DNA from 2 places in the Paracidovorax sp. genome. Region 1 is predicted to be linked to the other one. Evidence: predicted binding sites of a transcription regulator. Region 1 holds the regulator's gene; the other holds the start of a gene.
The links. The regulator LexA, encoded in region 1, represses DNA repair genes until DNA is damaged. The targets are predictions, from matches to a motif close to ACTGTATNNNNATACAGT.

Region 1 (11,997 bases):
GATCAATACCTGAGGCGCCCGGCGGCGCAGCCGCGTCCTCGGTGGCCACGTGACATGCGCTGCTGCTGATGGCGATTTTGCTGCTGGTATTGATGCCGGCGCAGCGCGCACCGGCCCTCGCGTCTGGGACCGCCACACCTCGCACCCGGCTGATGCGAGGTGTGGGCCGGCCGCGCCTGCGCGGCCACGTCTGTGGTAGGCGAAGGCTGATTACAACGCCAGGCGGCCCTCCGATGCCACCAGCCGGTCCAGCTCTGCACACACGTCGGCCATGCGGCCGGAGATCACCAGCCGGGCCGGTTCGCCCACCTGCACCCGGCGCAGCACCCGCAGCAGCGGGCGGGGCGCCGCGGAGCGGGCCTCGCTGGCGGCGCCTGCTGCGACCGAGCCACCGGCAGGGTGAAAGCGGTCCGCATTGGCCGCTGCAGCCGCGCGGGCCCGGGAGGCAGGTACATTCATCCACGGCGTTGCTGCAGGCCGGCGCGCGTGGGCCGGCGCTGCATTGGCAGGCATGACGGAGGTCGCCGGTACGGCCGATGGCCGCTTGATTCCTCCTGCGAGCCGGCCCCTGGAAGGGCGGGGGACGCCGTAGGGCTCCAGTGCGCCGGTGGATGTTGCGAGCGCTACGGCGGTGCCAGCGGCAGCGGTTGGCGCCGCCGTCCAGGCCGGGAACGGCCCGGCAGCGTGCTGGCTTGCAGGCTGCTGCGTGGCTTCAGGTGCGGCTGTGGCGGAAGCGGAGGTGGCGGGCCGCGAGGCATCGGCCGCTTGCAGCGCCGGCAGGCTCTTATGGCGGGCAGGGCCGCCCAGGAACTGGGTCAGCGCCTTGACGGGCTGCGACAGCGAAGTGAGGGCAATCAGGGCAATTCCCATGTGAAAACTCCATCGTGGTTCGTGCCGCGCACTGCGCCGGCGGGATCTGCATTCGGTGGACAAGGGCGAGGGCCGACTGACTGCCTTGCTGGGGGTCGATCTGCTGCACGCATTGCGCGCCTTGCGATGATCGACGGGCCATTCACTCCGTCTGTCACACCGTGCGTTCGATCTGCCGGCTTCGTGCGAGGGCACGGAGGGTTGAACACAGGCAGGATTGCCATTGGGCGACTCGCCGCAGGGTTGGCCTGTAGGGCTGGGGGGCGCAGCGCTGTGCGCTGCACTCCCGCACTAAGGCCAGACGCCCGCCACCTGCGGCGCGCCGTGCCGCCTTACATCAGCATGGTGTTGCGAATGAGACCGACGGCGAGGCCTTCGATTTCGAACGGCTCGCCAGGCTGGACGGTGATGACGGGGTAATCCGGGTTCTCGGGCAGCAGTTCGATGCCGCTGCCGGTGCGGCGCAGTCGTTTGACGGTGACGTCGTCACCCAGTCGCGCCACGATAATTTGCCCGTTGCGGGCCTCGCGCGTGGCCTGCACTGCGAGCAGATCACCGTCCATGATGCCGACGTCCCGCATGGACATGCCGCGCACCTTGAGCAAGTAGTCGGGCTTGTGCTGAAAGAGGCTGCCTTCCACGCTGTAGGTCTGGTCCACGTGTTCCTGGGCGAGAATCGGCGAGCCTGCAGCCACGCGGCCGATCAGCGGCAGCATGAGCTGCGATAGGCCGGGAATGGGCAGGTGGAACTGCGTTCCGCGTGCGGCGTTGATGGAGCGCACGGTTTCGCTGCGCAGGCGGATGCCGCGCGATGTGCCGCTGACCAGTTCGATCACGCCCTTGCGTGCCAGGGCCTGCAGGTGTTCTTCGGCCGCATTGGCGGACTTGAACCCCAGTTCTGCAGCGATTTCTGCCCGGGTGGGCGGTGCGCCGGTGCGCGAGATGGCGGTCTGGATGAGATCCAGGATCTGCTGCTGGCGGGCGGTGAGCTTGGGGCTGTCGAGCATGGCAAGGTTCCAGTGCGAAGCGGTGGCCGGAGGACCGGCGGGACTGTTTTTTAATCCAGTAACTGTATTTTTGACCAGTTTTTTGAAGGATGCAAGTGGGCGCTAGAAAAATGGTGGTGTTGGGCACGGGCGGCACGATTGCCGGAACGGCCAGCGATGGAGCGGACAACATCGGCTACAAAGCCGGTCAAGTGGGCGTGCAGCAGTTGCTGGGCGCTGTTCCGGGTCTGGCCCGCGCGGCTGGGGGCGAGCTGGTCGCCGAACAGGTCGCCCAGCTGGACAGCAAGGACATGGATTTGAACGTCTGGATGCGCCTGGCACAGCGCTGCCAGGCGCATCTGGCGGACCCGCAGGTCCAAGGCATCGTCATCACGCACGGGACCGACACGCTGGAGGAAACGGCGTGGTTCCTGCGGCTGGTGCTGGAGGCTTCCAAGCCCGTCGTGCTGACCTGCGCGATGCGGCCGGCGACGGCGCTGACGCCCGACGGCCCGCAGAACCTGCTCGACGCTGTCGCCGTGGCGTCCACGCCGGGCGCGCGCGGCGTGGTGGCGGTAGCGGCCGGCGTGCTGCACGGCGCTGCGCTGGTGCGCAAGGTCCATCCCTATCGTGTGGACGCGTTCGACTCGGGCGACGCAGGGCCGCTGGGCTGGGTGGAAGAAGGCCAGGTACGCCTGGCCCGTGACTGGCCTGACGCCGCGGCGATCCACGCTGGCGCGTCGGCGTTGCTGGCCAGGCCTGCTGATAGCTGGCCGCGGGTGGAGGTGGTGCTGAGCCATGCCGGCGCCAGCGGCCGGCTCGTGGATCTGCTGGTGGCCGACGGGGTCGATGGGCTGGCCGTGGCCGCCACAGGCAATGGCACCCTGCACCAGGATCTGGAGGCGGCGTTGGTGCGCGCCCAGGCGGCAGGGGTGCTGGTGCGCGTCACCTCCCGTTGCGGTCTGGGCCGCGTGCTGCCGCGCCCGGGAGATGCGCTGGCGGCCGACGAGGAGGGCCTGGGCGCCGTGAAGCTGCGAGTGTCTCTGTTGCTGGAATTGCTGGCCGCACCGAAGGGCTGATCGCTCATCGGTGTGATCGCCCCATGCAAAACGCCCCGCAGTGCGGGGCGTCTTTCTTTGCACCTTCCGCCCAACAAAGGGGCAGAAGCAGGCCGGGGCCTTTCAGTGGGAGAGCGCCTGCAGCGCGCGCTGCGTGATCTCTTCGACCGTTCCCGTGCCGCTGATGGCGCGGTACTTGGGAGCGTTGTCGGCGTCTTGCTGGGCCCAGGTGGAGTAGTAGTCGACCAGCGGACGGGTCTGGGCGCTGTACACCTCCAGGCGCTTCTTGACGGTCTCTTCCTTGTCGTCTTCGCGCTGGATCAGGTCTTCGCCGGTCACGTCGTCCTTGCCTTCGACCTTGGGCGGGTTGAACTTGACGTGGTAGGTGCGGCCGCTGGCCGGGTGCGAGCGGCGGCCGCTCATGCGTTCGATGATGGCATCGAAGGGTACGTCGATCTCCAGCACGTAATCGAGCTTCACGCCGGCGGATTTCATCGCGTCGGCCTGGGGGATGGTGCGGGGGAAGCCGTCAAACAGGAAGCCTTGGGCGCAGTCGGGCTGGGCGATGCGCTCCTTCACCAGATTGATAATGAGATCGTCGCTCACCAGCTGGCCGGCATCCATGACGGCCTTGGCTTGCAGACCCAGCGGCGTGCCGGCCTTGACGGCAGCGCGCAGCATGTCGCCGGTGGAGATCTGCGGAATGCCGTATTGCTTGCAGATGAACGCGGCCTGGGTGCCCTTTCCTGCGCCGGGCGCGCCCAAAAGAATCAGCTTCATGGATGTCCTCTCAATGTTGAATTTGGCTGGCAACCGGCCGCAGGCGAGCGTGCGCCAGCCGGGTGCAATCATTGCGGGCGAGGATAGCACGCGATAACTGCACCAAACTGACGCGTCATCGGCACGACGCAAGGGGCTGCTAGGTGCGCCGCAGCAGGCGCGGCGGCGGTGTTCAGCCCAGCAGCGTGCGCACCCGCTCCAGATCGGCCGGCGTGTCCACTCCCGGGCCCGGCGAGGCATCGGTCACATGCACCGCGATGCGGTGGCCGTGCCAGAGCGCGCGCAGCTGTTCCAGCGCTTCGAGCCGTTCGGTGGGCGCGGGTGGCAGCTGCGGGAAATCGCGCAGGAAGCCGGCGCGGTAGCTATACAGGCCAATGTGGCGCAGCGGCGCATGGCCCGCCTGCACTGCTTCGGCGGTCTTCCACCAGGCGGTGCCGGCGGCATGGTCGCGGGCGTGGGGAATGGGCGCGCGGCTGAAGTAGTGCGCGAGGCCCCGGCCGTCCAGCACCACCTTCACCACGTTGGGGTTGAGGTAGTCCTCCACCGTGTCGATGGCGTGGGCGGCGGTGCCCATGCGGGCGTCGGGGCGGGCGGGCAGGAGACCGGCCACGGCGTCGATCAGGGCCGGGTCGATGAGGGGCTCGTCGCCCTGCACGTTGACCACGATGTCGTCGCCGGCCAGGCCCAGCAGCTCGCACGCTTCGGCCAGCCGGTCGCTGCCGCTGGCGTGGTCAGGGCGGGTCAGCACGGCCTGCACGCCGTGGCGGCTGCAGGCGTCGAGGATGCGCTGGTCATCGGCGGCGACCACGATGCGGCGGGCGCCGCTCTGCGCGGCGCGCTGCGCCACGCGCACCACCATGGGCAGACCGGCAATGTCGGCCAGGGGCTTGTCCGGCAGGCGGCTGGAGCCCAGGCGCGCCGGGATCAGCACGGTGAATTCGGGCGCGGCCTGGCTCATGCGGCTTCGATTTCCTCGTCGGTCAGCGTGCGGGCTTCGTTTTCGAGCAGCACGGGGATGCCGTCGCGCACCGGGTAGGCCAGGCGGGCGCTGCGCGAGACCAGTTCCTGGCGTTCGCGGTCGAAGGAAAGAGGCCCCTTGGTGACGGGGCAGACCAGCAGTTCGAGCAGTTTGGAGTCCATGGCTTGGAGCCGCACAGGGCGGGAGGGGTTATGGGATCGGGACAAGGCGGAGGAGCCGGCAGGCCAGGCCGGACGCTGGGGCCGTGCGGCGCCGCCCGCGTCAGCTGGATGCCGCCGATGATAGCGACGCGGCCCGGGCCCGGGCCAGCCGTGCGTCCATGAGCGTGAAGAACGCGGGCGGCAGCTCCAACGCGAGCGGCACGGCCAGCGCCTGGGGGTAGCGGGCCCAGAGCTTGACGGCATCCTTTTCGGTGCAAATCAGCAGCGGGCCCTTGTCTTTCGGTGGCTGCCAGCTATCGAAATCATAGTGATCTGGCAGGCTCTCGGTGCGGGCCAGGGTCAGGCCCTGGCCGCGCAGCATCTGGAAGAAGTCGTGCGGCCGGGCGATGGCGGCCACTGCATGCAGCGGCTGGCCGCGCAGCGAGGCCAGCGGCGCGCGGCTGCCGTCTGCCCGCACGGCCTCGGCCGCCAGCCCGCGCTGCAGCGCGAAGGCGGGGGCCGTGGTCCCTGCGGGGCAGGGGCCGGCGTGCAGTACGGCGTCCACGGGCCGGGGCCAGGGTTCGCGCAGCGGGCCGGCGGGCAGCAGCCAGCCGTTGCCCACGCCTTCGTCATTGAACACGCACAGCTCGAGGTCGCGGGCCAGGGCCAGGTGTTGCAGGCCATCGTCGCAGACGATGACGTCGGTGGCGGGGTGGGCGTTCAGCAGCGCCCGGGCCGCCTCGGCGCGCTTGGCGGCGACGAAGACCGGCACGCCCGTGCTGCGGGCCAGCAGCGCGGGTTCGTCGCCCACCTCTGCGGCCGTGCTGTGCGGCAGCACGGCACGGCAGTCACGCGTGCTGCGCCCGTAGCCGCGCGAGACGATGCCGGGCTGCCACCCGTTCGCCTGTAGATGGCGCACCACGGCCTGCGTGATCGGGGTCTTGCCCGCGCCGCCGGCGATCACGTTGCCCACCACCACGACCGGCACCGCGGCGCGGTAGCTGCCCAGTAGGCCCGCGGCGTAGAGCGCGCGGCGCGCGGCCGTCAGCCCGCCGTAAAGCCACGCGAGCGGCAGCAGGCAGCGGGCCACGGGGCCGCGCCGCGACCAGGCTTTGTGCAGCATGGCGGCCATGGGCGGGTGTTTGTTGCGCGGGGTGGGGCGGCCGCGCGCTAGCGTGCAGCCGCCTTGCCGGAGGACTGGGTGGCGAAGGTGATCTGCGAGAGGCCGACGCGCCGCGCAGCCTCCATCACGGTGACTACCGACTGGTGGGGGGACGAGGCGTCGGCGCTGATGATGACGATGCTGTCCTTGCCGGTGGCCGATGCCGCCGACTGCAGTGCGCGGGCCACGCCTTCGACGGCCTTGCCTTCCACAGCGGTCTTGTTGATGGCGTAGCGGCCGTCGGCGGCCACCGAGACGATGATTTCCCGCGGCCGGTCGCGCTGCTGTTCGGCGTCGGCCACCGGCAGGGTCAGCTGCAGCTCGGTGAACTTGCTGTAGGTGGTGGACAGCATCAGGAAGATGAGGATCACCAGCAGCACGTCGATGAACGGGATCAGGTTGATCTCGGGCGCATCCTGGGTGCGGGGGCGGAAGTTCATGGCGTGCGGCAGGCAGGCGAGGGGGCGGCTCGGGCGGGGCGCTGGCTTACTTGCGCAGCCGGGTGAGGTGGCGCAGGAACTGTTCGGCTGCCAGTTCCAGCGTCAGCAGGTAGGCATCGACGCGGCTGCGGAAGTAGCGCCAGAAGATCAGCGTGGGGATGGCCACGATCAGGCCGAAGGCGGTGTTGTAGAGCGCGATGGAGATGCCGTGCGCCAGCTGCGCCGGGTTGCCGCCGCCCATGGCCTGGCCGACGGTGCCTCCGCCGGCCTGCGAGCCGAAGATGTCGATCATGCCGATGACGGTACCCAGCAGGCCCAGCAGCGGCGCGGCCGAGGCGATCGTCGCCAGCGCGTTCAGGTATTTTTCGAGCCGGTGGGCCACCGCGCGTCCGGCGCCTTCCATGGCGGAGCGCAGATCGGCCTCGGTGCTCTGCGGCTGGCTGTTGAGCGTGCGCAGGCCGGTGGCCAGCACCTCGCCCAGTGCGGAGTTCTGCGCCAGCTGGTTCACCACGTCGGGCGTGGGCAGCGCCCGAGCCGATACGGCGATGGCTTCGTCCAGCAGTTTCGGGGGGGCGACCCGGGCCGTGCGCAGCGCGGTGAAGCGCTCCAGCACCAGCGCCAGGGCGAGCACGGAACAGGCTATCAAGGGCCAGATGGGCCAGCCTGCGGCTTGTATGATCGACAGCAATTCTCTCTCCGCGCAGATGAAATCCGGCCGGCGATTATGGCCCAGCCGCCGAGCCCCCAGCCGGATCGCCCGGCAGCCGGAACCGCGCATTCCACGTCTGTGCCGCGATCTCCACTCACCCACAAAATCTGTGGATAACTTTGTGGGCAACCTGCTCGCCGCACCGTGGCAGACGGCGCCAATCCACGGGTTTGACACTTTGATGAAAAAACGCGCAGTGAAAAACGCATATAAATCAATAGCTTGGCCGAATTTGCTAGCTCTGCGGGCCATCGTGCCTTCGGGGGGGGATAGGGGCACCGCTGCCCTGGTTCTGTGGACTAATGCGACGGCCCCATTGCCCGCCAGGCCGCGCCACGCCGATGTTTGAGCGTCCGGACGCAGGCGCGGCGCCGCGCATCTGGGAGGTCGGCGCGCTGTGCCGCGCCATTGCTGATGCGCTGGAGGCGCGATTCAACCCGGTGGCCGTGCGCGGCGAGATCACGGGTTTTTCGCGCGCGGCCAGCGGGCACTGCTACTTCACGCTGAAGGACGCGAGCGGCCAGGTGCGTTGCGCCATGTTTCGCCGCTCCGCCGGGCTGCTGGACTTCGCCCCGCGCGACGGCGAGCTGGTCGAGGTGCGCGGCCGGCTGGGTGTGTATGAGGCGCGAGGCGATCTCCAGCTCATCGTCGAGAGCATGCAGCGCGCAGGGCAGGGCGCGCTCTTCGAGCAATTCATGCGGCTCAAGGCCCGGCTGGAGGCCGAAGGGCTGTTCGACGGCGCCCGCAAGCGTGCCCTGCCGCTCATGCCGCGCGGCATCGGCCTGGTCACCTCGGCCGGCGCGGCGGCGCTGCACGACGTGGTCACGGCCCTGCGCCGGCGCGTGCCGCACATTCCGGTGATGCTGGCACCGGCCCTGGTGCAGGGCGCCCAGGCACCCGCTTCGATCTGTGCTGCGCTATCGAAACTGTATCGGCATGCCGAGCAGGCAAGCGGGCTGCAGGGCGATGATGGCTTTACCGGCGCGGGCGGGCAGCCCGTGCCCATCGACGTGATCCTGCTGGTGCGCGGCGGCGGCTCCATCGAAGACCTCTGGGCCTTCAACGACGAGCAACTGGCCCGCACCATCGTGCAGAGTCCGGTGCCGCTGGTGAGCGGGGTGGGGCACGAGACCGATTTCACCATCGCTGACTTCTGCGCCGACTTGCGCGCGCCCACGCCCACGGCGGCGGCTGAACTCGTGTCTCAGCCGCGCGCCGTGTGGCTGGGCGCGCTCGACCTCATGGGCGAGCGCCTGCAGGACGCCGTGCAGCGGCAGATGGACATGCGCCACCAGCGGCTGGACATGGCCGGCCAGCGGCTGGGCCGGCCCTCGGGCCTGGTCGGCCGCCAGCAACTGCAGCTCGCCCGGCAGGCGCAGCGGCTGCGGCATGCGGTGCTATTGAAATTGCAGCGCATGTCCCAGGAAAATCAAGCGCTGCAGGCCCGGTTGCCCACGGCGGTGGAGCGGCGCCTGCAGGCCCAGTCTGACCGCCTGGAGCGCGCTGCGCTGCGGCTGCAGCTGCTGGACCCCCGGCTGGTGCTGCAGCGCGGCTATGCCCTGCTGACCGATGCCGATGGCCAGCCCGTGACGCGGCCGGCCCAGGTGCGGCCGGGCGATGCGCTGGTCGGCCGCCTGGCTGAGGGCGAGATCGACCTCACCGTGGCGCAGCGCCGGCTGCTGTAGGGGCTCTCGGGGGGCTTGGCGCGCCTGTGCCGAGCCTTACGGGAAGCCTTGCGCAGCGGTGCCGCGGCCCGCAAGGTCGCTCGGCTGGCCTACAGCGAGGCGCTCCGTTTCCTTCCTACAATCATGAGCCGCCCGGAGCCGCAAGGCCCCTGAGCGCACCCCGGCACCCTCCCAGGACGCCGCCCTCGAATTCCAACCAACCCACGAAGGACTCACCATGGAACATACCCTGCCGCCGCTGCCTTACGCCATCGACGCCCTGGCTCCCCATTACAGCCAGGAAACGCTGGAATACCACCACGGCAAGCACCACAATGCCTACGTGGTGAACCTGAACAACCTGCAAAAGGGCACCGAATTCGAGAGCATGTCCCTCGAAGAGATCATCAAGAAGTCCAGCGGCGGCATCTACAACAACGCTGCCCAGATCTGGAACCACACCTTCTTCTGGAACTGCATGGCGCCCCAGGGCGGCGGCGAGCCCACCGGCGCGCTGGCCGATGCCATCAAGGCCAAGTGGGGCAGCTACGCCGCCTTCAAGGAAGCCTTCGTCAAGAGCGCCGTGGGCAACTTCGGCTCCGGCTGGACCTGGCTGGTCAAGAAGGCTGACGGCAGCGTGGACATCGTGAACACGGGAGCCGCCGGCACCCCCCTGACCACGGCCGACAAGGCCCTGCTGACGGTGGACGTCTGGGAACACGCCTACTACATCGACTACCGCAACCTGCGTCCCAAGTTCGTCGAGACCTTCCTCGACAAGCTGGTCAACTGGAAGTTCGCCGAAGCCAACTTCGCCTGATCGGCGCGCGTGCGGCCTGCGAGGGAGGTTTCGACCCCCGCAGTAGCGGCAAGCCACAAGCACAAAGGCCTGCAAGCATCGCGCTTGCAGGCCTTTTTTCTTGGGTGCCGGGGTGGGCGCCCCCAGGCCCCGGCGCGGCGGTCAACCACCCATAACAAGCAGGCCCTGGCGGCAGGGGAGCCGGCAGGGCCATTCGATTCGGAGGCGTCAGCCCGTCACCCGTGAGGGCGGGGCTGATGCCGGGGCTGCGAGGGCTCAGCGGCCGTAGCCGCCACCGCCGCCGCCGCGCGGGCCGCCACGGCCACCGCCACGGTTGCCGCCGCCGCCGTAGCCGCCGCCACCACCGCCACCGCCATAGCCACCGCCGTTGCCGCCACGGAAGCCACCACCGCCACGGCGGCCGCTGCCGGCCATGCTGTCCACGCTGGTGCGCATCGGGTCGGGCTGGCCACCGCCGTTGCCGCCGCCGTGGCGCGATGCGCCCAGGTTCACGCCGGCCTGGGTGACCAGGTGGGCGTTCTCACGGCGAGGCTGGCTGTCGTCGAAGCGGGGGGCTCCGCCACCACCACCACCACCGCTGCGCGGGGCGCTGCGGCCCGGCTGGGCTGCGGGGCCGCGGGGGCCTGCGCCGCCGCCGGCACGCGGGCCGCCATGGCGGCCGCCGTTGCCGCCGTTGCCACCACCGTTGCCGCCGCCGTTCTTGGCGCCGCCAGCGGAGCGTTGACCGCCGCCGCCACCGCCTGCAGGCTTGCCGCCTCGGTCACCGCCGCCGCCCTGGCCCTGGCCGGCCTTGTTGGTGCGGATGCGTTCCATCATCTCGCTGCGGGCGGCCTTGGCGGCGGCCTGCATGACTTCACGGCTCGGCGGCTTGCCGGCGCCGCCCCAGATGGTCTGGCGGCCCATGGCGATGGGCTCGGCCTTCTCGCCGGCTTCGGGGCCGAAGCCGTCGAGCACCTGCACCGGGATCTCCTGCTTGGTGAAGCGCTCGATCTCCATCATGAAGCCTTCTTCGTCCATGCAGACCAGGCTCACGGCCTCGCCGCTGGCGCCTGCACGGCCCGTGCGGCCGATGCGGTGGACGTAGTCTTCGGGGACGTTCGGGATCTCGTAGTTGACGACGTGCGGCAGCTCGTCGATGTCGATGCCGCGTGCCGCGATGTCGGTGGCGACCAGGGCGCGGATCTCGCCGCTCTTGAAGCCGGCCAGGGCCTGGGTGCGGGCGCTCTGGCTCTTGTTGCCGTGCAGCGCCATGGCCATGACGCCGTTCTTGGTCAGGAATTCGGCCACGTTGTTGGCGCCGAACTTGGTGCGGGTGAAGACCAGCACCTGGCTCCAGTTGTGTTCCTGGATGATGTGCAGCAGCACCTGCTTCTTCTTGCCACGGCCCACAGGGTGGATCACCTGGGTGATGCGCTGCACCGTGGTGTTGCGCGGCGTGACCTGGATGCTCTGCGGGTTCTTCAGCAGCGTGCCGGCCAGCTCGCGGATCTCGTCGCTGAAGGTGGCCGAGAACAGCAGGCTCTGCTTGTCCTTGGGCACCAGCGCCAGGATCTTCTTCACGTCGTGGATGAAGCCCATGTCCAGCATGCGGTCGGCTTCGTCGAGCACCAGGATCTCGACCGTGGACAGGTCGAGGAAGCCCTGCTGCTGCAGGTCCAGCAGGCGGCCGGGCGTGGCCACCAGCACGTCGATGCCGCGCTTGATGCGGTCGATCTGCGGGTTCATGCCCACGCCGCCGAAGACGACGGTGGAGCTGATGTCGAGGTACTTGCCGTAGGCGCGCACGGACTCTTCGACCTGGGCCGCGAGTTCACGCGTGGGCGTCAGCACCAGGGCGCGAACGCCCTTGCCACCGAAGCGGCTCTTGGGAGCCGTGCCCTGCGAAAGGCGGTTGAGCAGGGGCAGGGTGAAAGCTGCGGTCTTGCCGGTGCCGGTCTGCGCGCCGGCCAGCAGATCGTGGCCTTGCAGCACTGCGGGAATGGCCTGTGCCTGGATGGGCGTCGGCGTTTCGTAGCCCTGTTCACGCACGGCCTTCAGGATCTCTGGGGCCAGATTCAGTTCGTCAAAGTTCATTCAAGGAGGCGCCCTGTCCAGGGCACTTGGGGCATCGGCCTGACGCGAACCCGTGGGGCTGCGGCCAGTATTAGGCAGATGATTCTTCAGGATCGGGAGCGAGAAGGCGCCGCAAGGCGGCCTTCGGATCCCCAGCAGGTTGCTGAGTCCGCCGGTCACTGGAGCCGGCGGCTGAGTGGTGATTGTGGCATGAGTTGCGGCACATGTGTCCCATGTCGCTTTCTGGATGGCCCCGCGGCCCGCCCCCGCGGGCCGGCGGGGCTAGACGGTGCGCTCTGTCTGCTGCTCGGTTTCCCGCGTTTTCCTGCCATGTCTT
Region 2 (11,997 bases), on a different contig from region 1:
AATGCCGCGCAGCTCCGCATCGCGCAGCCGCACCTCGGCGGAAAAGGGCTTCTCGTCGTCGGGCGGCGGGGGCAGTCCGCGCTCGCCAGAAAGAAAGCTGCCGTCCGGCGCCAGCACCTGGTAATAGACGATGTCGGATTCGTCGGCGCGCAGGATCTCGCTGGCCGGCTGCGGCAGGTTGAACTGCACGCGCTCGCCCTGCACGGTGACCAGCTGCGCGAGCGCGTGGGCGTTGTATTCCAGCGCCCGGTCGAACGGCTTGTTGGCCAGGCCCTGCGCCACCAGCCAGGTCAGCGCCAGGCTGACGGGCCACAGCAGCAGCAGCGGCGTGAGCATCCAGTCGAGGATCTCGCCGAAAAGGGAGCGCTGTTCACGCTGGAAGATCTTCATGGCGCACGCCGCAAATACTTGAAGCAAATAGCGCCCTGGCGCAGGTGGATCAAGCGCATATAGCTATTGAAAACATAGCAAATGCGCTACTTCGCGCATCAGGCGGCCGGCCGATCGGCGGGTGCCGCCACCTTCTCGAGGCAGTAGCCCAGCCCGCGCACGGTGGCGATGCGGATCGGGCCGCGCTCGATCTTCTTGCGCAGGCGGTGGATATAGACCTCGATGGCGTTGTTGCTCACCTCTTCGCCCCATTCGCAGAGGCGCTCGACCAGCTGCTCCTTGCTGACCAGGCGGCCTGCGCGCTGCAGCAGCACCTCCAGCAGGCCCAGCTCGCGCGCCGACAGCTCCACCATGCGCCCGTCGATGGTGGCCACGCGGCCGGCCTGGTCATAGACCAGCGGGCCGTGGCGGATGACGCTGGTGGTGCCGCCCATGCCGCGCCGCGTCAGTGCACGCACGCGCGCTTCCAGCTCCTGCAGCGAGAACGGCTTGGCCATGTAGTCGTCGGCGCCGAAGTCCAGGCCTTTGACGCGCTCGTCCACGCTGTCGGCGGCGGTGAGGATCAGCACCGGCATGGCCGATCCCCGGCCGCGCAGGCGCTTGAGCACCTCCAGCCCGTGCAGGCGCGGCAGGCCCAGATCGAGGATGAGCAGATCGAATTCGCTGTTAGCCATGAGCGCGGCGTCGGCCTCGGCGCCGCTCGCCACATGGTCCACCGCCGCGCCGGAGCCGCGCAGCGTGCGCAGCAGTCCATCGGCCAACACCTGGTCGTCTTCGGCGATGAGGATGCGCATGGGAATGTCTCCTGGATTCTTCTGTGGGGCACAGCGGGGGGCGTGCAGCGATTCTAGGAGCGGGCCGGCCGCACGGGGGCGTTCACGCCGCGCTGCCGTCGCCGCCGGCATAGGCCTCCAGGCCCAGCGCGACCACGGCCGCCACCTCGGCGCCCACGGCGTCTCGGAACTCCACCTCGGCCCGCGCCACCGCGCGCTGGAAGGCCTGCAGCCAGGCCCGCCCCGTGGCCGTGAAACGCACGCGCCGTGCGCGCGCATCCAGCGGATCGGGCTCGCGCACCACCAGGCCCCAGGCCTCGCACTGCTCCACCAGCGCCGCCATGGACTGCTTGGCCATGCCCGCCCGCGCGGCCAGGTCGGTCAGCCGGTCGCCCTGCAGCGAAAGGTGCCGCGTGATGTGGATGTGCGCCGCGCTGACCTGCTCGCGCGCGGCGAGGTTGGAAAGCGCCAGCGGCACCTGCACGTCGTGCGCCATCAGCTCCAGCACGCGCGCATCGAAGCGGCGCATGGCGTGGCCCAGCAGCCGGCCCAGGTGGGTGAGGCGCCAGGCGTCGTCGCGCAAGTCGGCGGGCGAAGGATTTGCAGGGTCGGTGGAAACCATCCGGATATTGTCAGGCAAACTGACCATTTGATGCATTGCAGAGCAGATACACCACCCCTACACTACTGTTCAAGCATCCAGCCTGTGCTTAACAGCAGACAGTCCTGGAACCCCGCACCTCACCGTTTCTCAAGGAGTTTTCCATGGACGTCGCCGTCAAGAACCCCAACCCCGCCCAACCCGTCAACGCCGAAAAGGCCAAGGCCCTGCAGGCCGCGCTGGCCCAGATCGAGAAGCAGTTCGGCAAGGGCACGATCATGCGCCTGGGCGAAGGCGAGGTGATCGAAGACATCCAGGTCGTCTCCACCGGCTCGCTGGGCCTGGACGTGGCCCTGGGCGTGGGCGGTCTGCCGCGCGGCCGCGTGGTCGAGATCTACGGCCCGGAAAGCTCGGGCAAGACGACGCTCACGCTGCAGGTGATCGCGCAGATGCAGAAGCTGGGCGGCCAGTGCGCCTTCGTCGATGCCGAACATGCGCTCGACGTGCAATACGCCCAGAAGCTGGGCGTGCAGCTCTCCGACCTGCTCATCAGCCAGCCCGACACCGGCGAACAGGCCCTGGAGATCGTGGACAGCCTGGTGCGCTCCGGTGCCGTCGATCTGATCGTGGTGGACTCGGTCGCCGCGCTCACGCCCAAGGCTGAAATCGAAGGCGAGATGGGCGACGCCCTGCCGGGCCTGCAGGCCCGGCTGATGAGCCAGGCGCTGCGCAAGCTCACCGCCACGATCAAGAAGACCAACTGCATGGTCATCTTCATCAACCAGATCCGCATGAAGATCGGCGTGATGTTCGGCAGCCCCGAAACCACGACGGGCGGCAACGCGCTGAAGTTCTACGCCTCCGTGCGCCTGGACATCCGCCGCACCGGCACCATCAAGAAGGGCGACGAAGCCATCGGCAACGAAACCAAGGTCAAGGTGGTGAAGAACAAGGTGAGCCCGCCCTTCAAGACGGCCGAGTTCGACATCCTCTTCGGCGAAGGCATCAGCCGCGAAGGCGAGATCATCGACATGGGCGTGGAAGCGCGCATCATCGAAAAGAGCGGCGCCTGGTACGCCTACAACGGCGAGAAGATCGGCCAGGGCCGCGACAACGCGCGTGAATTCCTGCGCGAGAACGCCGACCTCGCCATCGAGATCGAGAACAAGGTCCGCGAAGGTCTGGGCATCGCCCTGCTGCCCGGAGGCGCACCGGCCGAAGGCGCGGGCAAGACCGAAAAGGCCGCCAAGGCCGAGAAGTAAGCCGCAGCCCAACAGCAGCCCGCCCGGCGACGGGCGACGGGCTTGGGGGCCCCAACAGCGCCAGGCGCCCTGCGAACGGGCGCCTGGCGCTTCCATTTCGATAGCATCCGCCACATCCACCATGGGTTTCGCCAGCCTCTCCCTCAAGGGCCGCGCCCTGCGCCTGCTGGCGCAGCGCGAGCATTCGCGCAGCGAGCTGCAGACCAAGCTGGCGCGCCACGTGCAGGAGGGCGATGACCTCGCCGCCGTGCTCGACGAGCTGGAGGCCAAGGATTTCATCAACGCCGAGCGCGTAGCCGAATCGGTGGTGAACCGCCGCGCTGCCCGCCTGGGCACCCAGCGCGTGGTGCAGGAGCTGCGCAGCAAAGGGCTGGACGACGCGCTCGTGCGCGCCACGGCCGAGCGCCTGAAGGACACCGAGTTCGAGCGTGCCCGCGAGGTCTGGCGCCGCCGTTTCGGCAGCCCGCCTGCCAGCCTGCAGGAGCGCGTGCGGCAGACCCGCTTCCTCGTCGCGCGCGGCTTCGGCGGCGACACGGTGCGCCGCGTGCTGGGCAGCGCGGCGGACGACGCCTCCGAAGGCGACGCCGGAGACCAAGGCGGCTGGGACGACGAGGCCTGACGCACAGGCGCCCTGCTGTCCATCCGGCTCATGCCGGCACGGCATAGCAGCCAGACCGCGCAGCCCTCTCGCCATACCGGACGGCAGCGGGCATAGTGGCTCCCCGCCGCTCGCCCCGCAGGGCGGCGAGCGAGAGGAGACATTCCGCATGCAGAGAAGACAACTGGCTGCCGCGCTGATGGCGCTGGGCACGGCCCCCCTTTCCACCCTGGCACGGGCGCAGGGTGCGCTGTCCTCCCGCCCCATCCGCATCGTCGTGCCCTTCAGCCCGGGCGGCGTGGCCGACCTCACGGTGCGCAGCGTGGCGCAGAAGATGGCCGCCTCGATGGGCCAGAGCATCGTGGTGGACAACAAGCCGGGCGCCGGCGGCATCGTGGCGGCCGACGCCGTGGCCAAGGCCGCACCCGACGGCCACACGCTGCTGCTGATGTCCAATGGCACGGCCGTGAGTGCCGGCCTCTTCGCCACCCTGCCCTATGACACGCTCAAGGACTTCGCGCCCATCTCCACGCTGGGCTATTTCGATCTGGCCGTGCTGGTACCCGCGGGCAGCCGGTTCGCGTCGATGCAGGCGTTGATTGCGCACGCACGCGCCCATCCCGGTCAGCTCAACATCGCCACCATCAACACCGGCAGCACCCAGCATCTGGCGGCCGAGCTGCTCAAGAGCATGCTGGGCATCGACGTGCAGGTCGTGCCCTTCAACGGGACACCCGCTGTGGTGACGGCGCTGCGCGGCGGACAGGTGGATGCGGCGGTGGAGATCCTCGCGCCGGTGATGGCCCAGGTCACGGGCGGCGCCCTGCGCGCGCTGGCCGTGCTGGGCGCCCGCCGCGCCCCCGCGCTGCCGAACACGCCCACGGTGGCCGAAAGCGATGCCGCCGGCCGGGGCCTGGACGTGGCCTCGTGGAACGCGCTGGCAGCACCCGCACGCACGCCGCTCGAGCTCATCGCCCGGCTCAACGCCGAGGTGCAGAAGGCCCTGGCCGCACCCGATCTGAAGCAGACCCTGCAGGGATTCGGCGTACAGGCGCGCGGCAGCACGCCCGAGCAACTGGCGGCCTTGCTGGCAAGCGAAGTGCAGCGCTGGTCCGCCGTGATCCAGCGGGCGGGCATTCCGAAACAGTGAGTTGCGCCGTTGCGGGCCCGGCTCAGCCCAGCAGGCGCTCCGGGTTGGCGCCGATCTTGGCCAACGCATCGCGCGTGGCCCGGGTGGTGATGCCCTCTTCGTCCTGCGCCACCAGCAGCCCCGCCTGCAGGTAGGCGCCCAGGCGGCGCAGCTGGATAAGATAGTTGCGGCCATCAGGCGCAGCGAACAGGTGCAGCTGCCGGCGCTCGCTACGCCAGGCATATTGCACCTGCGAGGAGGAGCCGTTGTGGTCCAGGGTGAACCACTGGCCCGGCAGCAGCTCCTGCGCCGCTGCCAGCGCCTCGGCCGACACGGGAACATCGTTGTCTGCCACCACGTGGATCGAGGAGGCGTCGATGCCCAGCAGCATCTCGATGCTGTCGGCATTGAGCGGCATGTCGCCCAACATGTCCTCGGACAGATAGTCCTCCAGCCGATCCAGCCGCTGCACCAGGGCGTCGATGTGGGCCTGCGGAATGGCCGCGGTCTTGGACAGGAAGGCGTCGGCCAGCGTGTCGGTCAGCACCTTCATCTGCGCGTCCTGGGCGGCATCGTGGACGCCCACCAGCGCCAGGCCCTGGCGCACGCGCTGCAGCAACGCCGGCAGGCTCTGGATGACCTGCGCCCGGTCGGTGCGATTGGGCTTGGCGCTGGCAGCCCAGACCAGGTCGGCGGCCGTGCGCTTGAGCGCGGTGGTTTCCGCGTGCCTCGGGCCGTCACGCACGGCAGACAGGGCCAGCACCTCGGCCCAGGTCTTGAAGAGGAATTCGCGGATCTCGTCGCGCACCGGCATGTCCTTGAGCAGGGAACGCAGCTCGATGGTGTACTGGATGGCAAGGGTCTCGCGCTGCTCCACCTGCTGCGCCACCGTCACCAGGCGCGCCGTATCGGAACGCTCGGTGAGGAAGCCGGCGAGGAATTTCTCGAATTCGTCGTAAACCAGCTGGAAGACGCGCTGCCCGGTTTCCGGATATTGCTCGATCACTTGCACCACGCGGCGGATCTCTCGTTCGATGGCACTGCCACCAATGACCGACGGATCGAAGCCCAGCACCACCGCGCCCATGCGGTCGATGAGCAGGCGCGCGGGGTGATTCATGTCTCCGAAGAACTTGGGCTCGGCCAGTGCCACGCGCAGCACCGGCACCTGCAGGCGGGCGAACCACACACGCACCGAGGGCGGAATGCGGTCTTCGCTCAGGATGCTCTGAAACATCAGCGCCACGACCTCGATGACGGCCTTCTCGCTCGGGTTGGAAGCCTTCTCCTTGAGCTCGGCGGCCCGATCGCGCAACTGGCCGGCCAGTTGCATGATCGACGCCGGGCTGTAGTCCTCGACCATGCTGGCCAAACCGCTGACATAGAAGCTATCGGCCTGCACACGCTGAGCCGCCAGCGCCTGAGCCAACGCCGAAGACGGTGCAGCGACAGGTGCCGGGGCAGAGCCCGCCCCGGTGTCCGGCACGGGGCCGTCGGAGGCGAAGCCCCCGCCGGTTTGACCCAGCAGGCGCCACAGCTGCCCCATCACGCCCTGCGCCCGCATGCGCGCCCGCCCCATGGGCGTGGCCGGCGCGGTGCCGTCGTGCTCTGCCTCATCGCCGCTCCAGGCGGCTCCCGGCTGCGGGAAGGCCTGCTGCCCCTGGCCGGCGGAGCCCCCGGGACCACGCCCCGGGCCCTGGCCCCGGCTGGAGTTTGCAAAGCCCTTGGGCACGCCCGCGCTACCGCTGGTGCGGCGCACCCGGGAGCGCAGGTCATTCATCGCCTGCACACCCTGCGCCTCCAACAGCGTTATCGCCTGCTGGTACTGCGCCTCGACCAGCCGGGAGAGTTCTCGCTGCAAAGTGTCCAGGGGCAACTGCAGGTCGGCGCGTGGCAGGCCCGCATGCACCCATTGATCCACCAGCATGAGGCACAGGGCCTCGGGCCGAAGCACATCGCCGCTTTCCAGCTCCATGCCATCGAGCTGAAGCATGCGCTGTCGCAGCCCCTCATAGGCGAGATCGGACTGCTCGGCCACCGTGAGGGCCAGGCGGGATGCGACGATCTTGCTCTCGACCACGTCGTCGCTCAGCAGCTCGAAGCCGTCGAAAGACCCAGACAGCGCGCTGCGTGCGGTATTGACCACCGGCGCTAGGCTGCTGCGCCAGGCGAGGGCCAGGCCCTCGATCCAGGTATGGCGGTATTGCTGGTAGCGCGTGAAGGCGTCACGCCAGGCCTGCATCTCCCGCTGGGTGGCCGTCTTGCCCGTCAGTTCGAGCAGGTATTCGTGCAACTGCGCATCCAGCGCTGGCAGGCCCGCGCACAGCCCTTCCACGAACCGGTGCCGCACGACACGGCCGAGCCGGCGGTGGGAAGGGGATGACGGGGAGGCTGCGCTTTGCATGGTTGCAGGATCTTAGCGGCACCCTCGGCGCCTGCCGTAGGGGCAAACCGACACCCTTTGACGCCGAGAGCCCTCTTTGCCGGGCCGGTGCCTGGGTACGCGGCCGCCGACCCGGCGGCCGCGCCGAATCTTCAGACGGTGGCCCCTGCGTTGGGATCGTTGGGATCGCCTTCCTTGCGGGCCGGCGCCTTGACCAGGTCCTCGCGCTTGACACCCAGCCACATGGCGATGGCCGCGGCCACGAACACCGACGAATAGATGCCGAACAGGATGCCGATGGTCAGCGCCAGCGCGAAGTAGTGCAGGCTGGGGCCCCCAAAGAAGAACATGGAGAGCACCACCGCCTCGGTGGAGGCGTGGGTAATGATGGTGCGGCTCATGGTGCTGGTGATGGCGTGGTCGATGACCTCGCGCGTGTCCATCTTGCGGTACTTGCGGAAGGCCTCGCGGATCCGGTCGAAGATCACCACCGATTCGTTCACCGAGTAGCCCAGCACCGCGAGCACGCCCGCCAGCACGGCCAGCGAGAACTCCCACTGGAAGAAGGCGAAGAAGCCCAGGATGATCACCACGTCGTGCAGGTTGGCGATCACCGCGGCCACGCCGAACTTCCATTCGAAGCGGAAGGCCAGATAGATCACGATGCCCAGCACCACCACGCCCAGGGCCATCAGGCCGCCGTGGACCAGTTCCTCGCCCACCTGGGGGCCGACGAACTCGGTGCGGCGCAACGTCACGCCAGGGTCGGATGCCTTGAGCGCGCCCAGCACCTGCTCGCTCTGCTGAGCCGAGGTCACGCCCTTTTGCACCGGCAGGCGGATCATCACGTCGCGCGAGGTGCCGAAGTTCTGCACGACCACGTCGGCATAGCCCAGGCCGGCGACGGTGTCGCGCACCTTGCCGATGTCGGCGGTCTGGGTGTAGGCCACCTCCATGACCGTGCCGCCCGTGAATTCGACCGACAGGTGCAGCCCGCGCGTGAGCAGGAAGAACACCGCGAGCGCGAAGGTGATGAAGGACACCGCGTTGAGGACCAACGCGTACTTCATGAACGGGATGTCTTTCTTGATGCGGAAAAATTCCATGATCCGCTCCCTTTATTGGTTCTTGCCGGCCACCGGGCGCGTGGCAGCGCTCTCGGGTTTCCAGACCTGGCCGATGGACACGCTCTTGAGCTTCTTCTTGCGGCCATACCAGAGGTTGACCAGGCCGCGCGAGAAGAACACGGCCGAGAACATGCTGGTCAGGATGCCGATGCAATGCACGACGGCGAAGCCGCGCACCGGGCCGGAGCCGAAGGCCAGCAGCGCCAGGCCCGCGATCAGCGTGGTGACGTTGGAGTCCAAGATGGTCGCCCAGGCGCGCTCATAGCCCGCGTGGATGGCCGCCTGAGGCGAAACGCCCGCGCGCAGCTCCTCGCGGATGCGCTCGTTGATCAGCACGTTGGAGTCGATGGCCACGCCCAGCGCCAGCGCCATGGCGGCGATGCCGGGCAGGGTCAGCGTGGCCTGCAGCATGGACAGGATGGCCAGCAACAGCAGCACGTTCACCGACAGTGCGATGGAGGAGATCACGCCGAACAGCGCGTAGTAGATGCACATGAACACCGAGATGGCGACGAAGCCCCAGACCACGCTGTGGATGCCGCGCTGGATGTTGTCCTCGCCCAGGCTCGGGCCGATGGTGTATTCCTCGATGATCTCCATGGGCGCGGCCAGCGAGCCGGCGCGCAGCAGCAGCGCGGTGTCATTGGCTTCGGCGGTGCTCATGCGGCCGGAGATCTGCACGCGGCCGCCGCCGATCTCGCTGCGGATCACGGGTGCCGTGACGACCTCGCCCTTGCCCTTTTCGAAGAGCACGATGGCCATGCGCTTGCCGATGTTGTCGCGGGTGATGTCGCGGAAGATGCGCGAGCCCTTGGCGTCCAGCGTCAGGTTGACGGTGGGCTCCTGGGTCTGGCTGTCGAAGCCGGGCTGCGCGTCGGTCAGGTTGTCGCCGGTCAGGATGACCTGCTTCTTGACGATGATGGCCTGGCCGTTGCGGTCGAGGTACTTCTCGGAGCCGAAGGGCACGGGGCCGGAGCCCATCTCCGCGGAGCGGGCGTCGGAGCCCTCGTCCACCATGCGCACTTCCAGCGTCGCGGTGCGGCCCAGGATGTCCTTGGCCTTGGCCGTGTCCTGCACGCCGGGCAGTTGCACGATGATGCGGTCCAGGCCCTGCTGCTGGATCACCGGCTCGGCCACGCCGAGTTCGTTGATCCGGTTGTGCAGCGTGACCATGTTCTGCTTGAGCGCCTGCTCCTGCACGCGGCGCACGGCCTCGGGCTTGATGGTGGCGCGCAGGCGGAAGCCGTCGCCGTCGGGCGAGCTGGTGGTCTGCAGGTCGGCGAACTGGTCGGCGATCAAGTTGCGCACGGCCGTCAGCGTGGCGTCGTCGCGCACGCGGATGTCCACCGCATCGCCGTCGCGGGTGATGCCTCCGTGGCGGATGTTCTTGTCGCGCAGCGTGGTGCGCAGATCACCGGCCAGCGATTCGGCCTTCTTGGTCAGGGCCGCGGCCATGTCCACCTGCAGCATGAAGTGCACGCCGCCGCGCAGGTCCAGCCCCAGGTACATGGGGCGCGCGTGCAGCGCCGTCAGCCACGCGGGCGAGCGCGAGACCAGGTTCAGCGCCACGATGTAGGAAGGATCGTTTGCGTCGGTGACCAGGGCGCGCTGGATGGCGTCCTTGGCCTTGAGCTGGGTGTCGGGCGTGTCGAAGCGCGCGCGCACCGAGTTGCCTTCGAGCACGACCTGATCGGCGTTGACGCCGGCCGCCTGCAGCGCGGTCTCGACCCGCTGCAGCGTGGCCGTGTCCACCTTGACGGTGGACTTGGCCGAGGAAACCTGCACCGCAGGCGCCTCACCGAAGAAATTGGGCAGGGTGTAGAGCACCCCCACCAGCAGGACGATCACCAGGATCGCGTACTTCCAGACCGGGTAACGGTTCATGTTCGCGCTCTTCTATCAGTTATGGACCCAGGCCAGCAGACGCCGCGCAAGGGCCGCCCCGCAGCGCTGGCGTCGCCCCCTTCTCCCATCGCGTGGCGATGGGATGGGGTGCGCGGCGCAGCCGCTCCGGGGGTTGTCCTTTACTTGACCGTGCCCTTGGGCAGCACCTGCGCCACGGCGCTGCGCTGGATCTGCACTTCCACGCCCGAGGCGATCTCGAGGTGCAGATAGCCTTCGGACAGGCGCGAGACGCGGCCCAGCAGGCCGCCGGAGGTGACGATCTCGTCGCCCTTGGCGATGGCTTCGATCATGGCGCGGTGCTCTTTCTGGCGCTTCATCTGGGGGCGGATCATGATGAAGTACAGCACCACGAACATGAGCACCAGCGGCAGCATGCCGGTGAGCGAGCCCATCAGGCCGCCTCCGGTGGCGGCAGCGGCAGGAGCGGTTTGGGCGAATGCGGAAGAGATGAACACGGCGGGAAACTCCACGAAAGTGAGAGAAAGGGTCGATTCGGCAGCCCGCCCGGCAGCTTGCGCGGCCGGGCGGACGTAACCGCGCATTGTATTCGTGGCCCATGCCGGGGCTGCGCCATACCCCGGCCCCTACCGGGCCATGGTGGCCGGCAGCGCCGGCGGCGGCCCCTCACCAAGCAATCAAAGCCCGGAAGCGCCCGTTGAACGGGCGCATGCAGCTATCAAAAGTGGAGCGCACCATCACCCACCGGACCGAGCACCGCCGCTTCAGGCGCTGCGGCGGCCGGCCTGGGGGTCGCGCCATTGGCCTAGCAGCGCCTCCCACTGCGGCCGCACGCTGGCCAGGTGGCGGGCCTTGACGTGGCCGTAGCCGCGGATGCCTTCGGGGATGCGGGCAATCTCCACCGCCAGCGGCAGGCGGGCGGCGTCCAGCCCGGCCAGCAGCTCTTCGATGCAGGCGCGGTATTGCTGGATCAGCGCGCGCTCGGTGCGGCGCTCCTCGGTGCGGCCGAAGGGGTCGAGCGCCGTGCCGCGCAGGCCTTTGCAGCGGGCCAGCACGGCGAAGGCGCGGCGCATCCAGGGCCCGAAGGCCTGCTTGACCGGCTCGCCGCGCGCGTTGGTGCGGCCCAGCAGCGGCGGCGCCAGGTGATGCACGACGCGGTAGTCGCCCTCGAACATGCCGTCGATGCGGGCGGCGAAGGCGGCGTCGGTGTGCAGGCGCGCGACCTCGTACTCGTCCTTGTAGGCCATCAGCTTGAAGAGGTAGCGCGCGACGGCCTCGGTCAGGCGCGTGCCGCTGCCCAGCCGGGCCTCGGCCGCCTGCACCTGGCCCACGAAGGCCTGGTAGTCGGCGGCATAAGCTGCGTTCTGGTAGGCGGTGAGGAAGTCCACGCGCTTGGCGATCATCTCGCCCAGCCCCGGCTGCTTCACGAACTGGATCACCTGCGCGGCCCGGAAGAGCGCCTGCACCGCGGCCAGGTCGTGCGCGCAGCGGCGGCCCCATTCGAAGGCGGCCTGGTTGTTCTCGACCTGCACGCCGTTGAGCGCCATCGCCCGCATCAGCGCCGCATGCGAGAGCGGCACGCGGCCCTGCTGCCAGGCGTAGCCCAGCATCAGCGGGTTGGTGTAGATGCTGTCGCCCAGCAGCTGGGTGGCGACCTGCTCGGCGTCGAAGGCGCCCAGCCCGGCCTGCCCCACCGTGGCGGTGATGGCGGCTTCGCAGCTGCCGGTGGGAAACTGCCAGTCCGGGTCGTTCACGAAGCTGGCCGAGGGCGTGCCGTGCGTGTTGAGCACCACGTAGGTGCGCCCGGGCTGCATGGCGGCCAGCGTGGTGCGGGTAGCGGCCACGATGGCGTCGCAGCCGATGACCAGGTC

Region 2: recA (recombinase RecA) is a predicted target of LexA. The motif match lies at 1,850-1,867, and genes of this name have one in related genera.

Annotation. Positions count from the first base shown of each region.
Region 1 covers NZ_JBXYZY010000021.1:38,250-50,246, forward strand. The annotation lists gene hrpA (ATP-dependent RNA helicase HrpA) at 1-13, shown strand, start outside; gene AC3A84_RS07180 (hypothetical protein) at 211-870, opposite strand; gene lexA (transcriptional repressor LexA) at 1,203-1,877, opposite strand; gene AC3A84_RS07190 (asparaginase) at 1,967-2,935, shown strand; gene adk (adenylate kinase) at 3,038-3,694, opposite strand; gene kdsB (3-deoxy-manno-octulosonate cytidylyltransferase) at 3,867-4,652, opposite strand; gene AC3A84_RS07205 (Trm112 family protein) at 4,649-4,834, opposite strand; gene lpxK (tetraacyldisaccharide 4'-kinase) at 4,935-5,945, opposite strand; gene AC3A84_RS07215 (ExbD/TolR family protein) at 5,984-6,415, opposite strand; gene AC3A84_RS07220 (MotA/TolQ/ExbB proton channel family protein) at 6,462-7,103, opposite strand; gene xseA (exodeoxyribonuclease VII large subunit) at 7,466-8,809, shown strand; gene AC3A84_RS07230 (superoxide dismutase) at 9,027-9,608, shown strand; gene AC3A84_RS07235 (DEAD/DEAH box helicase) at 9,864-11,681, opposite strand; gene atpC (ATP synthase F1 subunit epsilon) at 11,991-11,997, shown strand, end outside.
Region 2 covers NZ_JBXYZY010000029.1:95,135-107,131, forward strand. The annotation lists gene AC3A84_RS11660 (sensor histidine kinase N-terminal domain-containing protein) at 1-390, opposite strand, end outside; gene AC3A84_RS11665 (response regulator) at 489-1,184, opposite strand; gene AC3A84_RS11670 (MarR family winged helix-turn-helix transcriptional regulator) at 1,267-1,785, opposite strand; gene recA (recombinase RecA) at 1,929-3,026, shown strand; gene recX (recombination regulator RecX) at 3,148-3,645, shown strand; gene AC3A84_RS11685 (tripartite tricarboxylate transporter substrate-binding protein) at 3,794-4,774, shown strand; gene AC3A84_RS11690 (DUF1631 family protein) at 4,797-7,157, opposite strand; gene secF (protein translocase subunit SecF) at 7,289-8,242, opposite strand; gene secD (protein translocase subunit SecD) at 8,255-10,147, opposite strand; gene yajC (preprotein translocase subunit YajC) at 10,288-10,623, opposite strand; gene AC3A84_RS11710 (indolepyruvate ferredoxin oxidoreductase family protein) at 10,891-11,997, opposite strand, start outside.